Regions from separate parts of the Paenibacillus sp. PvR133 genome, predicted to be linked through region 2. Evidence: a T-box and tRNA genes for the amino acid it is inferred to sense, from the RefSeq annotation. Region 2 holds a T-box; the other regions hold tRNA genes.
The links. A T-box is a leader RNA that pairs with one kind of tRNA and senses whether it is charged. The one in region 2 lies ahead of argS (arginine--tRNA ligase), so its partner is inferred to be a tRNA-Arg.
Positions count from the first base shown of each region.

Region 1 (4,436 bases), 3.0 Mb from region 2:
ACAAGACGGAAAGACCCCATGGAGCTTTACTGCAGCTTGATATTGAATTTGGGTACGATCTGTACAGGATAGGTGGGAGCCGTAGAACTTTGAGCGCCAGCTTGAAGGGAGGCATCCTTGGGATACCACCCTGATCGTATCTAGGTTCTAACTTGGTACCGTAATCCGGTGCGAGGACAGTGTCAGGTGGGCAGTTTGACTGGGGCGGTCGCCTCCTAAAGAGTAACGGAGGCGCCCCAAGGTTCCCTCAGAATGGTTGGAAATCATTCGAAGAGTGCAAAGGCAGAAGGGAGCTTGACTGCGAGACCTACAAGTCGAGCAGGGACGAAAGTCGGGCTTAGTGATCCGGTGGTACCGCATGGAAGGGCCATCGCTCAACGGATAAAAGCTACCCTGGGGATAACAGGCTTATCTCCCCCAAGAGTCCACATCGACGGGGAGGTTTGGCACCTCGATGTCGGCTCATCGCATCCTGGGGCTGAAGTAGGTCCCAAGGGTTGGGCTGTTCGCCCATTAAAGCGGTACGCGAGCTGGGTTCAGAACGTCGTGAGACAGTTCGGTCCCTATCTGTCGTGGGCGTAGGAAATTTGAGAGGAGCTGTCCTTAGTACGAGAGGACCGGGATGGACGTACCGCTGGTGTACCAGTTGTTCCGCCAGGAGCACCGCTGGGTAGCTATGTACGGAAGGGATAAGCGCTGAAAGCATCTAAGCGTGAAGCCCCCCTCAAGATGAGATTTCCCAGTATGTAAGACCCCTTGAAGACGACGAGGTAGATAGGTTGGGGGTGGAAGTGCAGTAATGCATGGAGCTGACCAATACTAATCGGTCGAGGGCTTATCCTAAATAAAACGCAAATGAGTTTCGGATCCAGTTTTCAGGGTGTAACCTTGAAAGTATGTACAAGTGACATACAATAAGCGCATGGCTATTCATTCACACGATAAGTGATGAACCGAATAACGTACGGGAGAATTTGCACAGCAAATTCATGTTTGGTGGCGATAGCGGAGGGGTTCCACACGTACCCATCCCGAACACGACCGTTAAGCCCTCCAGCGCCGATGGTACTTGGACCGCAGGGTCCTGGGAGAGTAGGACGTCGCCAAGCAGAGCTTTATGATTAATATTCCCTGATAGCTCAGTTGGTAGAGCACTCGACTGTTAATCGAGTTGTCACAGGTTCGAGTCCTGTTCGGGGAGCCATTTGCTCTCATAGCTCAGCAGGTAGAGTGCATCCATGGTAAGGATGAGGTCACCGGTTCGAACCCGGTTGAGAGCTTGTTATAGGATGGCCCGTTGGTCAAGGGGTTAAGACACCTCCCTTTCACGGAGGTAACAGGGGTTCGAATCCCCTACGGGTCATAGGATATTATGGAGGCTTAGCTCAGCTGGGAGAGCATCTGCCTTACAAGCAGAGGGTCGGGGGTTCGAGCCCCTCAGCCTCCACCATTTTTCATTCTCTTACCTGGATGAAATCTTGGGGAATTGTGAATCATATGCATATTGGGGATTAGCCAAGCGGTAAGGCAACGGACTTTGACTCCGTCATGCATAGGTTCAAATCCTATATCCCCAGCCATTAAGAGCCATTAGCTCAGTTGGTAGAGCACCTGACTTTTAATCAGGGTGTCGAAGGTTCGAGTCCTTCATGGCTCACCATTGTATTACATGCGCGTGTGGCGGAATTGGCAGACGCACTAGACTTAGGATCTAGCGTCTTTGACGTGGGGGTTCAAGTCCCTCCACGCGCATCTTGTTTTTGCGGACGTGGCTCAGCGGTAGAGCATCGCCTTGCCAAGGCGAGGGTCGCGGGTTCGATTCCCGTCGTCCGCTCCATATTTGCGCCCTTAGCTCAGCTGGATAGAGCGTTTGACTACGAATCAAAAGGCCGGGAGTTCGAATCTCTCAGGGCGCGCCATATTTTAAAAAATTATATCGGGATGTAGCTCAGCTTGGTAGAGCACCTGGTTTGGGACCAGGGGGTCGCATGTTCAAATCGTGTCATCCCGATACTATTTTGCGGGTGTAGTTCAATGGTAGAACTTCAGCCTTCCAAGCTGATAGCGTGGGTTCGATTCCCATCACCCGCTTACCGATTACCTAGAAGCCGAAAGGCTTCTTTTTATTTTGTCCACATTACATTTACTTCTATGTATATAAGCTAGTGCAATTATGTCTCCTGTCATGCACAGTTGGGGATGACTTGTGCATATTGTACATAGGCTCTTGTTACTTTTGACACCTAGATCCCGTATTTCCCCTCTAACGTACCCCTTTCTCCTGCAGTAAGGCTAATTTCGTGATCAAATCCTTTAAATATAGGAATCCTATAGCTATTATGGTACGAATTCATGGTGATAACTCAACAGTTGCTCTTGGGTTGTGCACATTTCCCTTTATTTATGTGGGTAAAAAGCGAAGTGTTAAAGAGGAAATACTTAGAAACACTGAGAAAATGGCTAATTTGTGTATATCTTTGTGGATAGAAGGCTAATGGAGTTGACTTTGTCAACAAATAATAAACATATACACACTATGTCGCATGAATTTGTACCTTTAAAAACACACTCTTTATAAGAGACTGTGCATAATGTTTCACGCATCACTAGTGTATACATTCATTACTATTTATTAATTTCATATTTATTCATAACAATCCAATATTTTCTCGAAAGAAATAATTCAAAAAGATGATTTTTTACTGTAAATTTTGCAGCTTTTCATGCGTTTTTATTGTATGATGTTAAGAAAGTGTCAAATTTCGTGTGTATACGTACCTTTGCTACAACTGTATATGGTGTGGAACAGATCAGATGGGGGGAAAAGCATGACTGAGCTTACGTTAACCGCTAACAAAAACCAATCCAACAATCTGCTACGGCGGGACGTTCGTTTTCTAGGGAATATTCTTGGTGAGGTTTTGGTTCATCAGGGTGGCAACGAACTTTTGGATATCGTGGAGAAAATACGTGAGACAAGTAAATCGTTACGTGCCGGGTATCAGCCGGAGTTGTATGAGAATTTCAAACAAATGGTCAGCGGACTGGATACGGATATTCGTCACCAGGTTATTCGCGCGTTTGCGATTTATTTTCAGTTGGTGAATATCGCTGAGCAAAACCATCGTATTCGTCGTAAGCGGGATTATGAGCATTCCGCTGGTGAAGATGTTCAGCCCGGTTCCATTGAAAGTTCCGTTCAGGAGCTTAAACAAGGGGGCTTCTCCGCTGAGGACGTTAGCAACTTGCTGAAAGAGCTCTCTTTGGAGCTGGTCATGACCGCACATCCTACAGAAGCGACACGACGAGTAATTCTGGATATCCACAAGCGCATTTCCGAGGACGTCATGCTGCTGGATAATCCGATGCTTACCTTGCGTGAGCGGGAACAGGTACGGGAGAATCTGCTAAACGAAGTAATTACGCTGTGGCAGACAGATGAGCTGCGTGATCGCAAGCCAACTGTATTAGATGAAGTGAGAAATGGAATGTATTATTTTCACGAGACCTTGTTTCATGTACTGCCAGATGTATACCAAGAATTGGAACGATGTTTGGACAAATATTATCCCGAACAAAAATGGCATATACCCACTTATCTGAGATTTGGTTCCTGGATCGGTGGAGACCGGGATGGCAATCCGTCTGTGACAGCTCATGTGACTTGGGAAACGTTACGTATGCAGCGCAAGTTGGCTTTGAGAGAATATCAGCACACGTTAAAGGAACTCATGGGTTACTTGAGTTTCAGCACCAGCATTGTGCGAGTTTCCGATGATCTGCTGGCTTCTATTGAAGAAGACCGTACTCACATTACACTTAAAAAGATGGAAGTATGGCATAACGAAAAAGAGCCTTATCGCATTAAACTAGCATTTATGATTGCTAAAGTGAACAACATCCTGGATGAAAGCAAACAGGGCACCAATGAGCGTTATAACTCTGCGGAAGAGCTCATTGCAGACCTAAATGTTATTGATAACAGCCTGCGTCATCATTTTGCCGATTATGTAGCAAACACATATATTCAAAAGATGATTCGCCAGGTAGAGTTGTTTGGATTCCACACAGCTACGCTGGATGTGCGTCAGCATAGTCAAGAACATGAAAATGCGATGACTGAAATTCTTTCTAAAATGAATATTGTGTCGGATTACAGTAAGCTGTCAGAAGAAGAAAAAATAAATCTGCTGGAAAAGCTGCTGAATGAACCTCGTCCGATTACTTCACCGTATTTAAAATATAGCGATAGCACACAGGAATGTCTTGACGTATATCGTACGATTTATTTGGCTCAGGAGGAATTCGGCAAGCAGTCCATTACAAGCTACTTGATCAGTATGACTCAGGGAGCCAGTGACTTACTGGAGGTTATGGTCTTATCCAAAGAGGTGGGCCTGTTCCGCATCGAGAAGGATGGCACTGTTATCTGTACG
Region 1 covers NZ_JAFIBS010000001.1:526,270-530,705, reverse strand. The annotation lists rRNA gene JOE49_RS02325 (23S ribosomal RNA) at 1-843, shown strand, start outside; rRNA gene rrf (5S ribosomal RNA) at 993-1,109, shown strand; tRNA gene JOE49_RS02315 (tRNA-Asn) at 1,129-1,204, shown strand; tRNA gene JOE49_RS02310 (tRNA-Thr) at 1,208-1,280, shown strand; tRNA gene JOE49_RS02305 (tRNA-Glu) at 1,292-1,363, shown strand; tRNA gene JOE49_RS02300 (tRNA-Val) at 1,375-1,450, shown strand; tRNA gene JOE49_RS02295 (tRNA-Gln) at 1,506-1,580, shown strand; tRNA gene JOE49_RS02290 (tRNA-Lys) at 1,585-1,660, shown strand; tRNA gene JOE49_RS02285 (tRNA-Leu) at 1,672-1,752, shown strand; tRNA gene JOE49_RS02280 (tRNA-Gly) at 1,763-1,837, shown strand; tRNA gene JOE49_RS02275 (tRNA-Arg) at 1,843-1,919, shown strand; tRNA gene JOE49_RS02270 (tRNA-Pro) at 1,938-2,011, shown strand; tRNA gene JOE49_RS02265 (tRNA-Gly) at 2,021-2,091, shown strand; gene ppc (phosphoenolpyruvate carboxylase) at 2,829-4,436, shown strand, end outside.
Region 1: it has a tRNA-Arg gene. The T-box ahead of argS (arginine--tRNA ligase) is inferred to sense a tRNA for this amino acid. The anticodon was not compared.

Region 2 (4,436 bases):
TTCCCCTGGCTTTGGACTAGTCAGCTTGTAGTAAATTACTGCATTCGTATCATCTACGTAGTCGATGTGATCCACTTCAATGCCGTAACCTGGATTAGGTGCCTGCAGACGGGTGATTGTCACTTTGTTCTGCTCGTCATTTGCCTTCTCTATACTCATACTAATGTTATTTTGTTGAACCGGATCTACAGGCTCAGCCGGATTTTCAGGAGTAGCTTCAACCGTTTTATGACTTTGTACAAATTCGGATGCGTTATAGACCATTTCTGCTGCCTCCATCCGCGTTACTTTACGATCCGGGTTAAAGTTGCTCTGTTCGTCCAATTTTGCAATTTTGGTCAATAGCAGGAATTGAACGGCTGCATTTGATTCCTGGTCTAGTTTTTTGCCATCCGCTACATTAATTAACATACGGACAGTTGGATATTCACCCGTTGCACTCACTGCTTTATACAGAATATTCGCAAATTGTTCTCTTGTCATACGGGTGCTTGGATCAATATCTGGTGACAAAGGGATTTGGTGTTGGGCTGCAATCCGATAGGACTGGGCATACCATGCAGAAGCCGGAATGTTTGCAAAGGAACCCGTTGTGAAATCAGGCATTACCTGAAGATCCATTGCACGAACAACCAAGTGTACTCCTTGTGCATACGTGAGCGTTTGATCCGGTGCAAATTTATCCTTGGTTATTCCTTGAATAATTCCTTTGTCCTGAAGTGAGTTTACGATCTTCTCCTGTTCAGCTCCCTTTATATCACGAAAAGCAGAGGCCGACGTAGCTACTGCCAATGAGCAGATGACAAGCAGGGCAGCTGTCACGCTTTTGTTCTTTTTCATGAGATACACCTCCATGTTTACTTTGCTTCTACACTTACCGACGCAATAAAAGCATCAAATGTTTCAAATATGCACAAATTGGTTGCAAAACAGTGGAATACCTGCGATTAGTGTACCCGTCTAACTCTTTTCTGCTCACAATCTTTATACATACCCAAAAGTGCCTGTAACCGATTTATTTTTTTACAGTATTCCTTTGGAAGAGCCAGGTCTGGGTAGCAGTCATCCCGCCAGCAAAAACTCGCTCCCCTTTGTTCGCTTTGCTTACATCCGATTCGGTGCTTTCAGACCAAGAAGTTGCAGCGCGCATGCCAGAATATCGGCAGTTTGTTCTGCCAACTGAATACGCCACTGTCCACCATCGACAATCCTTTCCTTGGCGTAAAAACGGTTAAACGCCTGGGCCGTATCCAATGCAAATCTCGCAATTACCGAAGGCTCCAGTTGGCGAACCGCACGTATCAGTTGTCCGTGATAGCGATCCAACTGCTTAAGCAGCGCCCAACCTGTGTCACCCAACATTCCATCCGATACGTCATTCAAATCACGAGAATGGCTATCTTGGACAAGGGCGTTGTCGCTAGAATTGGTATTATCAACATCGGCGCGAGCGTGAGCTTTCTCCAGAAGGCTGCGTATGCGCGCATGAGTATACTGCACATAAGGCCCGGTCTCGCCTTCAAAGGTCAGCGCCTCCTCCAACGAAAAATCCACTTCATTCAGCCGGTTGTTTTTTAAATCACCAAAAATAATCGCCCCGATACCAACGTCCTCAGCTACTGCCTGTTGTTCCTGCAAATCGGGGTTCTTCTGAGTAATGATGGCTTGAGCACGCGCTATAGCTTCATCCAGCACCTCCTCCAGTTTGACAACTTTTCCGCGTCTTGTGGACATTTTCTTACCCGCAAACCGCATTAATCCAAACGGCACATGCTCACATTGCTCCGCCCAAGCCTCCCCTGCATGCTTCAGCACCGCAAACACCTGCTGGAAATGCAACTTCTGTTCTCCACCAACGACGTACAGCAACCGATCAGCCTTCATCACTTCATGACGATAAATCGCTGTTGCCAGATCACGTGTCGGATAAATGGTAGTCCCATCCTTTTTTAGAATAAGACACGGAGGCAGTTCTTCATCTTCCAGACGAACCACGAGCGCGCCATCACTTTCCTCCAGCAATCCTTTTGCTCTTAATTGAGCAACAACTGCCTGCATCTTATCATTGTAAAAACTTTCTCCCAGCACATGGTCAAATGTAATGTTTAGACGCTGGTACATACGATCAAATTCACCCAGACTAACTTCAACAAAAAACTCCCATAGTTGTTGAGCCTCAGCATCCCCATGCTCCAAACGTCGGAACCACTCGCGGCCTTCATCCTCCAAAGTCGGATCATGCTCGGCCTCCTGATGAAAACGAACATATAGCTTCAGCGATTCACCAATCGGATCATGTTGTAGCTGCTCCTCATTTCCCCATCTTTTATAGGCCGCAATTTGCTTGCCAAACTGTGTTCCCCAATCCCCAAGATGATTCACACTAACTGGAACATATCCGGTTTCACCAAGAATACGATACAAGGCAGCACCGATAACAGTAGAGCGAAGATGACCGATACCAAACGGTTTGGCAATATTGGGCGAGGACATATCAATAACTACCCGCTGTCCGTGCCCGATATTGGGCCTGAGGAAATCGGCCTTGCTCAATTCAGCAAGCATAAGTGGAATATGAACAGATCGATCCAATGTTATATTTACATAGGCACCCGATGCTGAAGCAGTTAAACCTTCTTCATGATTCACTAGCTCCGCCAATTCCAGTGCAATGTGCTGTGGAGACTTTCGAAACTTTTTGGCCAGCACAAAACAGGGAAACGCCACATCTCCCCATTCGGGCTGCGGAGGCACCTCAAATAAAGATACAATTTCTTTCTCCTCCAAGCCCGTATGGGCCAATATCGCTTGAGCAGCAATCCTCATCAACATGATCTCTCTCCTCTTTTTATAGAATCTAACAAAAAAAGCCCCCGCCTCTTGAAATAATTCAAGAGACGAGAACTTTAATATCCCCGCGGTACCACTCTTCGTAAATCGGTTGTGTAGTTACAGCTAACTTACACAAATCGCGATTTCACTCCAATGACTAATAACGGTGTCTGCCGGGCTGATCTACTAGAAGTTCTGCTCGTTGGATCAACCGTCTCCCGGGTGCGCTTCACATCGGACCTCATACCGGCTTACACCTCTTCCGGCTCGCTGTAATGATACGGCTCCGCTGCTACTCTCCCGTTCCATGACGTTAATTCCAATCATTATACAAACCTATTCAGTAGAAAGCAACCTATTATTTCCTCTTCAGGCACTAGTTCCATATATGTAATTACACTGCCACCAATTGGCGGCACGCCTGAACGCAACGACGGCAGGCTTCGGCACAATGTTTGCAATGATCATGGGAATGCTTGCTGCATTCAGCAGCACATACCTCACAGGCCTTGGCGCACAGCTCACAGATTTGCTCGGCAAAATCCGTTCCACGCTGCAGCATTTGAGCAGCAAATCCGCATATTTCTGCACATTCCCTACTCACTCGAATACATTCACGCAGCATAGCTAAATCATATTCCTTCAAACTCGCTACGTAACATACATTGCAAGCGTTCATACATTCCAGGCAAGCATCCACGCATTGTTGGTATGAATGATTCATATTACATTACCTCCCAGTTGTTGACCCTGCTGTACTATTACCCGCTGACCCTTGAGATTAATCATTTGATGTGCGCGCTTTCAATAAAATAAAAACAAAGTAATCCCGACTTATGTAAGGAAGTGTACTATATTCCAGTGTGCAAGTGCAAGGATATTAATCACATGGATTTTTAGCCCCTGTTTCTGACTTGCATACATTCAGTCATTGCTCTATTGTAAAAAGTGTATGTCTAACCACCGATCAAGGAGTGAGCATTTCAATGAATATGTCTTCTGTAGAGGAGCATCGACAGGAATCCCCGCAACAGGTTAATTGCATGGTCGTGACTGTCTCGGACACCCGCACCGTGGAAACAGATACTGGGGGACGACTGCTCATGGATCTACTAGAAACCAATGGATATAAGGTTGTTCGATATGTCATCGTCAAAGATGACTACGAAGGTATTCAGCAGTTAGTATCCGAAGCAGCGGCACAGGATGAAATCGAGGCTGTACTTTTGACAGGCGGTACCGGTATTTCTCCACGTGATACTACATATGAAGCCGTCTCCTCTCTACTGGATAAGGAACTACCTGGCTTTGGAGAAATCTTCCGTTATTTAAGCTTTGCTGAGGACATTGGTTCAGCAGCTATCTTAAGCCGGGCTGTAGCTGGCACTGTGGGCCAGACAGCTGTATTTTCTATGCCTGGCTCACGTGGAGCCGTTCGTTTGGCAATGGAACGCATTATTGTCCCTGAGCTACGACATGTGATGAGAGAAATTTATAAATAAGCTCCTATTTCCTACATGCCGCGACACAAAAAGGCACCCCATACATTCATGAGGTGCCTCTTCCAACTATTCTTTTTCTTCAACTTCGGGCTGCATATAGCT
Region 2 covers NZ_JAFIBS010000001.1:3,553,198-3,557,633, reverse strand. The annotation lists gene JOE49_RS15825 (S-layer homology domain-containing protein) at 1-840, opposite strand, end outside; gene argS (arginine--tRNA ligase) at 1,105-2,832, opposite strand; T-box leader at 2,891-3,149, opposite strand; gene JOE49_RS15815 (four-helix bundle copper-binding protein) at 3,227-3,556, opposite strand; gene JOE49_RS15810 (MogA/MoaB family molybdenum cofactor biosynthesis protein) at 3,819-4,334, shown strand; gene JOE49_RS15805 (nicotinate phosphoribosyltransferase) at 4,401-4,436, opposite strand, start outside.

Region 3 (4,436 bases), 2.2 Mb from region 2:
GAGCAGGCGTACCGCCTCCTAAAATACCAAGCGCAACACGCGGTCCAATACCAGATACATCAATCAGTTTACGGAACAGCTGCTGCTCCTCACGAGTCGCAAAACCGAACAGTAAAATAGCATCTTCCCTTACATGATGGTGAATGTAAATGACCACTGAACCTTCAGTTTTGGCGAACGCGTAAGGATTCGGACAAAATACCCGGTACCCTACACCCTGCACATCTAAAACGACATATTCATTTTCCAAATGGGCCACAGAACCACGCAAGAAATCTATCATTTTCGCAATACCTCATTTAATTTTGAATTTAATCCATAAGAATGCGCATGACAAATAGCCACCGCCAAAGCATCCGCTACATCGTCCGGTTTGGGCACAACTTGAAGCTTTAGAAACATTCTAACCATTTCTTGTACCTGTTTCTTCTCAGCCTTACCATACCCTACAATAGCCTGCTTTACCTGCATCGGCGTGTATTCACCTATAGGCAAATTACGTTGTTTTGCAGCTAGTACCAGCACCCCACGTGCCTGACTTACAGACATAGCGGTTGTAACGTTGCGATTAAAAAAGAGCTTTTCCAGTGCTACCGCATCAGGCTTATATTTATCTATTAATTGCAACATGCCTTCATACACATGAAGCAGCCTTTCTTCTTCCGGTGTATGGGCCTCCGTCTGGATGCAGCCATACTGTACAGGAACCACCTTGCTGCCAATCTTGTCTACAAATCCGAAGCCCACAATGGCAATGCCCGGATCAATTCCTAAAAAACGCAAAAAAATCTCTCCCCTTCGCTCAAACATGGCGTAACTAAACAATAGCCAGACGTTATCCTTAATATAATCATGGCCAAATACCATATAAAGCGAACATATGTGTCGTTCTTTTCATTATAACAAAACTTTGTATCTAATAGAGGAAAAAATTTAAACGTGAGTAAAAACATAAAAAGAGACGCTTCAAGCCTCACCTCATGGGCAATGCCTAACGTCTCCGTAGTTGTAATCAATAGTGCTGCTTTAATACCCTTTGTGTTCGCTCCACGGCAAAGTCACTAAAAGTGGAGATTACACTGTTATACTCATTTATATCCTGTACACGGATCCCCTGCTGAAGTTGTTTATACACCCCTTCTGGCAAGGCCGTCTCCATGGAACCCACATCCAATTGAAAAAAAGTGCGGATAACTTTTTCTCTTTTAGGTAGCCCTTCATACAATGTAAGCTGGCCGTCAGTGCTCAAACCCATGTATCCACGCTCTTTGCATGACTCTGACAAGTCTTCCACCCTGCGCTCCAGCCACACCTCTCCTTTGGTATTAAGTCGCCCCTTCCAATCGGGATGTTGCTTCAGTAAGGTCTCTAGCTGCTGTGAACTTAGTGTTCCCAAGGAAAGTGTTTCCGTACCACACACGTAGGTGGTTAATAGACGGGTCTTCCTGCTTATACCGGAAGCACGAATACTTTGCAGTAGTTGCATCTGTGAGGAGTGATCTTCAGTTGGGCTCAGATGTGAAGCCTCCTCCATGCTCTCCTCAGCCATGACGGTAGTAGCGAGTGGCTGTGACAACATAGCCTGCAAATAATTCGAAAACAGAATACCCAACCCTGCCAGCAAACAAGCCGCACCAAAAATGCTAAAAGCCCACACTGTTCTTCTCCACTGTTTCCAGCGCCGTTTCATCTGTTTTTTCCAACTTAATCGCTTCACAGTAATCCCTTCCGTCCCACTTTTTGTGTTAGTGTGACCTGACGATTACTGATTTATACAAAAAGATATGAATATAACAAAAAAGCCGCTGCTTCCAGCGACTTTCCTTTTGAATCGGGATGACACGATTTGAACATGCGACCCCCTGGTCCCAAACCAGGTGCTCTACCAAGCTGAGCTACATCCCGAAATAGATGCCGGTGAGAGGACTCGAACCTCCACGGTTTCCCTCACGATTTTGAGTCGCGCGCGTCTGCCAATTCCGCCACACCGGCTTATGAAGTTAATGGCGCGCCCTGAGAGATTCGAACTCCCGGCCTTTTGATTCGTAGTCAAACGCTCTATCCAGCTGAGCTAAGGGCGCAAATATGGAGCGGACGACGGGAATCGAACCCGCGACCCTCGCCTTGGCAAGGCGATGCTCTACCGCTGAGCCACGTCCGCAATATCATTATATCCATGACATATAAGTTCATGAATGGTGAGCCATGAAGGACTCGAACCTTCGACACCCTGATTAAAAGTCAGGTGCTCTACCAACTGAGCTAATGGCTCCCAACAGGGTAATATAACTTTGTGAAAATGGCGGAACTGACGGGATTCGAACCCGCGATCTCCTGCGTGACAGGCAGGCATGTTAGGCCTCTACACCACAGTTCCATAGCAGTTTACATTCAAAAGTTAATTGGTTGCGGGGGCAGGATTTGAACCTGCGACCTTCGGGTTATGAGCCCGACGAGCTACCGAACTGCTCCACCCCGCGATAATATTAGGGACTGCTATTTAAATAAATGGTGGAGGCTGAGGGGCTCGAACCCCCGACCCTCTGCTTGTAAGGCAGATGCTCTCCCAGCTGAGCTAAGCCTCCATACTACTTATGACCCGTAGGGGATTCGAACCCCTGTTACCTCCGTGAAAGGGAGGTGTCTTAACCCCTTGACCAACGGGCCATACAATAAAATAATTATGGCGGAGAGAGAGGGATTCGAACCCTCGAGACGCTTTTGGCGCCTACACGATTTCCAATCGTGCTCCTTCGGCCAACTCGGACACCTCTCCATATGGCTCCCCGAACAGGACTCGAACCTGTGACAACTCGATTAACAGTCGAGTGCTCTACCAACTGAGCTATCAGGGAATATTAATCATAAAGCTCTGCTTGGCGACGTCCTACTCTCCCAGGACCCTGCGGTCCAAGTACCATCGGCGCTGGAGGGCTTAACGGTCGTGTTCGGGATGGGTACGTGTGGAACCCCTCCGCTATCGCCACCAAACATGAATTTGCTGTGCAAATTCTACCGTACGGTTATTCGGTTCATCACTTATCGTGTGAATGAATAGCCATGCGCTTGTCGTATGTCACTTGTACATACCTTCAAGGTTACACCCTGAAAACTGGATCCGAAACTCATTTGCGTTTTATTCTTTAGGATAAGCCCTCGACCGATTAGTATTGGTCAGCTCCATGCATTACTGCACTTCCACCCCCAACCTATCTACCTCGTCGTCTTCAAGGGGTCTTACTAATTGGGAAATCTCATCTTGAGGGGGGCTTCACGCTTAGATGCTTTCAGCGCTTATCCCTTCCGTACATAGCTACCCAGCGGTGCTCCTGGCGGAACAACTGGTACACCAGCGGTACGTCCATCCCGGTCCTCTCGTACTAAGGACAGCTCCTCTCAAATTTCCTACGCCCACGACAGATAGGGACCGAACTGTCTCACGACGTTCTGAACCCAGCTCGCGTACCGCTTTAATGGGCGAACAGCCCAACCCTTGGGACCTACTTCAGCCCCAGGATGCGATGAGCCGACATCGAGGTGCCAAACCTCCCCGTCGATGTGGACTCTTGGGGGAGATAAGCCTGTTATCCCCAGGGTAGCTTTTATCCGTTGAGCGATGGCCCTTCCATGCGGTACCACCGGATCACTAAGCCCGACTTTCGTCCCTGCTCGACTTGTAGGTCTCGCAGTCAAGCTCCCTTCTGCCTTTGCACTCTTCGAATGATTTCCAACCATTCTGAGGGAACCTTGGGGCGCCTCCGTTACTCTTTAGGAGGCGACCGCCCCAGTCAAACTGCCCACCTGACACTGTCCTCGCACCGGATTACGGTACCAAGTTAGAACCTAGATACGATCAGGGTGGTATCCCAAGGATGCCTCCTCTCAAGCTGGCGCTCAAGATTCAACGGCTCCCACCTATCCTGTACAGATCGTACCCAAATTCAATATCAAGCTGCAGTAAAGCTCCATGGGGTCTTTCCGTCTTGTCGCGGGTAACCTGCATCTTCACAGGTATTAAAATTTCACCGGATCTCTCGTTGAGACAGCGCCCAAGTCGTTACGCCATTCGTGCGGGTCAGAATTTACCTGACAAGGAATTTCGCTACCTTAGGACCGTTATAGTTACGGCCGCCGTTTACTGGGGCTTCGGTTCATAGCTTCGCCCGAAGGCTTACCACTCCCCTTAACCTTCCAGCACCGGGCAGGCGTCAGCCCGTATACTTCGCCTTGCGGCTTCGCACAGACCTGTGTTTTTGCTAAACAGTCGCTTGGGCCTTTTCACTGCGGCCCCCTCGGGCTATTCACCCTACCGAGGCACCCCTTCTCCCGAAGTTACGGGGTCATTTTGCCGAGTTCCTTAACGAGAGTTCTTCCGCGCGCCTTAGAATTCTCTTCTCGCCTACCTGTGTCGGTTTGCGGTACGGGCACCTTCTCCT
Region 3 covers NZ_JAFIBS010000001.1:5,759,601-5,764,036, forward strand. The annotation lists gene ruvA (Holliday junction branch migration protein RuvA) at 1-283, opposite strand, end outside; gene ruvC (crossover junction endodeoxyribonuclease RuvC) at 280-783, opposite strand; gene JOE49_RS25140 (BofC C-terminal domain-containing protein) at 1,013-1,717, opposite strand; tRNA gene JOE49_RS25145 (tRNA-Pro) at 1,832-1,905, opposite strand; tRNA gene JOE49_RS25150 (tRNA-Leu) at 1,913-1,992, opposite strand; tRNA gene JOE49_RS25155 (tRNA-Arg) at 2,005-2,081, opposite strand; tRNA gene JOE49_RS25160 (tRNA-Gly) at 2,087-2,161, opposite strand; tRNA gene JOE49_RS25165 (tRNA-Lys) at 2,197-2,272, opposite strand; tRNA gene JOE49_RS25170 (tRNA-Asp) at 2,301-2,377, opposite strand; tRNA gene JOE49_RS25175 (tRNA-Met) at 2,404-2,480, opposite strand; tRNA gene JOE49_RS25180 (tRNA-Val) at 2,510-2,585, opposite strand; tRNA gene JOE49_RS25185 (tRNA-Glu) at 2,596-2,667, opposite strand; tRNA gene JOE49_RS25190 (tRNA-Ser) at 2,685-2,776, opposite strand; tRNA gene JOE49_RS25195 (tRNA-Asn) at 2,780-2,855, opposite strand; rRNA gene rrf (5S ribosomal RNA) at 2,875-2,991, opposite strand; rRNA gene JOE49_RS25205 (23S ribosomal RNA) at 3,145-4,436, opposite strand, start outside.
Region 3: it has a tRNA-Arg gene. The T-box ahead of argS (arginine--tRNA ligase) is inferred to sense a tRNA for this amino acid. The anticodon was not compared.

Region 4 (4,436 bases), 1.8 Mb from region 2:
TGGTAATCGTGATGTGAGGATGTTCACAGAGTCTGATGTAGCCGAGGCCACTCAAGTCGCTCAACGCCTTAGCCAACTATGTGCTTACCCTCTTACTCCATAGATCAACAATGTTTCTGTAGATAATGAAACTCATAAAATACTTGATATCACTGTCCCTAACTATCTTTGTTGATTGAAATCCCTAAAATTTGCTATGATTATGACAAAACGCACGGTTTTTTTTACCGTTCGAGGGGATGACAAATTGATTCGTATACTAGTAGTGGATGATCACGTTGTCGTACGTTCTGGCCTCATGGCCCTATTGGACGGCAAAAACGGTATCAAGGTAGTAGGAGATGCAGCAGACGGGGATGAGGCAATCCACAAGGCAGTGGAGCTACAACCTAATGTCGTGCTCATGGATTTTAGCATGCCACCTGGCAAAGATGGTCTCACGGCAACCACTGAATTAAAAAAAAAGTTGCCCGACACAGAAGTCCTTATTTTAACAATGCATGATGATGAAGAATATCTGTTCCGGGCCATTCAGGCTGGAGCATCCGGATATATTTTAAAAAGCGCACCTCACGAGGAGTTGCTCGCTGCCATCCAGTCTGTAGCCGAGGGTAGTGCCTATTTGTACCCGAATGCAACCAAACGACTGATGAGTGAATATCTGGACAAAATCAAACAGGAAGGCATAGCCGGACCCTATGAATCCCTATCTGAGCGGGAAAAGGAGATTCTATCGTGGGTAGCCAAAGGATATGCCAACAAGGAAATTGCCGAGCACCTAGTGATTAGCGTCAAAACCGTAGAGTCCCATAAAAGTAACCTTATGGAGAAGCTTAACTTGAAAACACGACCTGAGCTAGTCAAATTCGCACTAAAAAAGGGGCTTCTCCATTATGAATGAACCTTCTAATCCTTTACTGCAGCATGCCTTTGGTGAATCAACCGATACACTGCTGAATGATCTGGAAATTTATATACCAGAGTCCCCTTTTCTCCATGCACTGCGTAACTCACTCCACCAACTATCCAATCTTAAATTTGCTCTAGATACGTCTTCCATCGTTGCTTTGACCGATCATCGAGGTATTATTCAGTACGTGAACGACAAGTTCTGTGAGATTTCGCAATACAGTCGTGAAGAGCTGATCGGTCAGGATCATCGTCTCATTAATTCAGGCTATCATACCCCTGCCTTCATGAAAAACCTGTGGACTACAATCCGTTCAGGTGAGGTTTGGCAAGGAGAAATACGTAATCGTGCTAAAGATAACAGCTACTACTGGGTGAATACTACGATCGTTCCGTTTATGGACGAGGAAGGTAAACCCTATCAGTACTTAGCGATTCGTAATGAGGTCACTAAACTGAAGAAAGTAGAAGCAGAACTCCAGTCTATGATGACGCAAGTCATGCAAATACAGGAAGAAGAACGTAAACGCTTTTCAAGAGAGCTACATGATGGGATAGGACAAAGCTTGTTTTCACTTATTATTCAGTTAGATAGCCAACTTGCCGAACAACCTAGTGCTGCTCTGGAGAGTCTTCGTTCGCAGGTGACCGACATCATCAAAGATGTTCGTGGTCTAGCGTGGGAACTTCGTCCCTCAGTTCTGGATGATTTGGGTGTCGTCCCAGCTATAAGAACCTATATTGAAAACTTCTGTTCTCATTACGGGATTGAGGTGCATTTTCAATGCACTCTACGTAAACGCCTTGATATTCGCAAGGAAATAGCAATTTATCGGATTGTACAGGAGGCATTAACGAATGTAGCCAAATATGCAGATGTAGCGGAGGCATATGTCGATGTTGAGGATCAAGATGAAATGATACAAGTGACCATTCGGGATGAGGGCATTGGATTCTCTGGAAAGTCCCAAGGAGAGGGAGTTGGATTGTTCAGTATGGAAGAACGAGCTAGAGGGGTAGGGGGATTTATGAGCATGACCTCTGCTCCAGATGAGGGAACCTCCATCCAGCTGACCATTCCCGTGTAAAAACTGTCCACTAGATCGGTTATCGGTGTATACCAGTTGTATGATCAGAACGATATACACCGATACCGAGATTATGAATAATCAACACATTGTGGGTACATGAAGATAAATACAAAAAAAGAGAGAGCTCTGTCCCCAGACAGGCTCTCTTTATTTATAAGGTGTCACCACTGAGGCAACAAGAATCCGCTATAGCAAAAAGCGGGTGATGGGAATCGAACCCACGCTACCAGCTTGGAAGGCTGGAGTTCTACCATTGAACTACACCCGCAAATCAGTATCGGGATGACACGATTTGAACATGCGACCCCCTGGTCCCAAACCAGGTGCTCTACCAAGCTGAGCTACATCCCGACATTATACTTTTTTTAAGAAATGGCGCGCCCTGAGAGATTCGAACTCCCGGCCTTTTGATTCGTAGTCAAACGCTCTATCCAGCTGAGCTAAGGGCGCATATTTAAATCCATAATGAGCAGTCAAGGCGCCACCCAGATTTGAACTGGGGATGAAGCTTTTGCAGAGCTTTGCCTTACCACTTGGCTATGGCGCCGTATGGATAATGGAGCGGACGACGGGAATCGAACCCGCGACCCTCGCCTTGGCAAGGCGATGCTCTACCGCTGAGCCACGTCCGCAAAATATGGTGCGGTCGAGAGGACTCGAACCTCCACGGGGGTTAGCCCACACGGACCTGAACCGTGCGCGTCTGCCAATTCCGCCACGACCGCAAAATAATTATAAATGGTGAGCCATGAAGGACTCGAACCTTCGACACCCTGATTAAAAGTCAGGTGCTCTACCAACTGAGCTAATGGCTCTTAATGGCTGGGGATATAGGATTTGAACCTATGCATGACGGAGTCAAAGTCCGTTGCCTTACCGCTTGGCTAATCCCCAATAAATTAAGAATAAAGGGCGGCCGATGGGGCTTGAACCCACGAATGCCGGAGTCACAGTCCGGTGCGTTAACCACTTCGCCACGACCGCCATATGATTATGAAAAGACTGGTGGAGGATGATGGATTCGAACCACCGAACCCGTAAGGGAGCAGATTTACAGTCTGATGCGTTTGGCCACTTCGCTAATCCTCCAAAATGGTGCCGGCGAGAGGACTTGAACCCCCAACCTACTGATTACAAGTCAGTTGCTCTACCAGTTGAGCTACACCGGCACATTACTCATTTCCCACTTGAAAGGTGGCTCGGGACGGAATCGAACCGCCGACACGAGGATTTTCAGTCCTCTGCTCTACCGACTGAGCTACCGAGCCATATTTTGTTTTATTATTACACCATATAATCCACACTATATATGTCAACTATATATGAGATTAAAATGGCGGAACTGACGGGATTCGAACCCGCGATCTCCTGCGTGACAGGCAGGCATGTTAGGCCTCTACACCACAGTTCCAGAGGCATTTCCAATAGGAAATTAATTGCGGGGGCAGGATTTGAACCTACGACCTTCGGGTTATGAGCCCGACGAGCTACCGAACTGCTCCACCCCGCGTCATTAAAAGGGATTTATCAAATTTTCTTATGGTGGAGGCTGAGGGGATCGAACCCCCGACCCTCTGCTTGTAAGGCAGATGCTCTCCCAGCTGAGCTAAGCCTCCATATTATGACCCGTAGGGGATTCGAACCCCTGTTACCTCCGTGAAAGGGAGGTGTCTTAACCCCTTGACCAACGGGCCTTACAAAATAAGTTCTGATTCCAATAAATTTATGGCGGAGAGAGAGGGATTCGAACCCTCGCACCACTTTCGCAGTCTAACCCCTTAGCAGAGGGTCCCCTTATAGCCACTTGGGTATCTCTCCGAGTAGCGGCAGAGGGGATCGAACCCCCGACCTCACGGGTATGAACCGTACGCTCTAGCCAGCTGAGCTACGCCGCCACCTTATATATAAAAGTCAGAAATATTCAAAACATGGCTCCCCGAACAGGACTCGAACCTGTGACAACTCGATTAACAGTCGAGTGCTCTACCAACTGAGCTATCAGGGAATATTGGTGGAGCCAAGCGGGATCGAACCGCTGACCTCCTGCGTGCAAGGCAGGCGCTCTCCCAGCTGAGCTATGGCCCCAATCTTTTTGTTATTCTAGAAGTGGTGGGCCTTAGTGGACTCGAACCACCGACCTCACCCTTATCAGGGGTGCGCTCTAACCAGCTGAGCTAAAGGCCCTAACATGTAAAACTTCATCATCCTTTAAAGGATATCGCTTGGCGACGTCCTACTCTCCCAGGACCCTGCGGTCCAAGTACCATCGGCGCTGGAGGGCTTAACGGTCGTGTTCGGGATGGGTACGTGTGGAACCCCTCCGCTATCGCCACCAAACATGAATTTGCTGTGCAAATTCTACCGTACGGTTATTCAGTTCATCACTTATCGTGTGAATGAATAGCCATGCGCTTATTGTATGTATTTCTACATACC
Region 4 covers NZ_JAFIBS010000001.1:1,714,741-1,719,176, reverse strand. The annotation lists gene JOE49_RS07680 (GAF domain-containing protein) at 1-103, shown strand, start outside; gene JOE49_RS07675 (response regulator) at 248-901, shown strand; gene JOE49_RS07670 (PAS domain-containing sensor histidine kinase) at 894-1,997, shown strand; tRNA gene JOE49_RS07665 (tRNA-Gly) at 2,198-2,268, opposite strand; tRNA gene JOE49_RS07660 (tRNA-Pro) at 2,278-2,351, opposite strand; tRNA gene JOE49_RS07655 (tRNA-Arg) at 2,374-2,450, opposite strand; tRNA gene JOE49_RS07650 (tRNA-Cys) at 2,477-2,547, opposite strand; tRNA gene JOE49_RS07645 (tRNA-Gly) at 2,558-2,632, opposite strand; tRNA gene JOE49_RS07640 (tRNA-Leu) at 2,639-2,725, opposite strand; tRNA gene JOE49_RS07635 (tRNA-Lys) at 2,740-2,815, opposite strand; tRNA gene JOE49_RS07630 (tRNA-Gln) at 2,820-2,894, opposite strand; tRNA gene JOE49_RS07625 (tRNA-His) at 2,912-2,984, opposite strand; tRNA gene JOE49_RS07620 (tRNA-Tyr) at 3,004-3,089, opposite strand; tRNA gene JOE49_RS07615 (tRNA-Thr) at 3,094-3,169, opposite strand; tRNA gene JOE49_RS07610 (tRNA-Phe) at 3,196-3,268, opposite strand; tRNA gene JOE49_RS07605 (tRNA-Asp) at 3,335-3,411, opposite strand; tRNA gene JOE49_RS07600 (tRNA-Met) at 3,437-3,510, opposite strand; tRNA gene JOE49_RS07595 (tRNA-Val) at 3,541-3,616, opposite strand; tRNA gene JOE49_RS07590 (tRNA-Glu) at 3,623-3,694, opposite strand; tRNA gene JOE49_RS07585 (tRNA-Ser) at 3,727-3,818, opposite strand; tRNA gene JOE49_RS07580 (tRNA-Met) at 3,822-3,895, opposite strand; tRNA gene JOE49_RS07575 (tRNA-Asn) at 3,930-4,005, opposite strand; tRNA gene JOE49_RS07570 (tRNA-Ala) at 4,010-4,085, opposite strand; tRNA gene JOE49_RS07565 (tRNA-Ile) at 4,108-4,184, opposite strand; rRNA gene rrf (5S ribosomal RNA) at 4,221-4,337, opposite strand.
Region 4: it has a tRNA-Arg gene. The T-box ahead of argS (arginine--tRNA ligase) is inferred to sense a tRNA for this amino acid. The anticodon was not compared.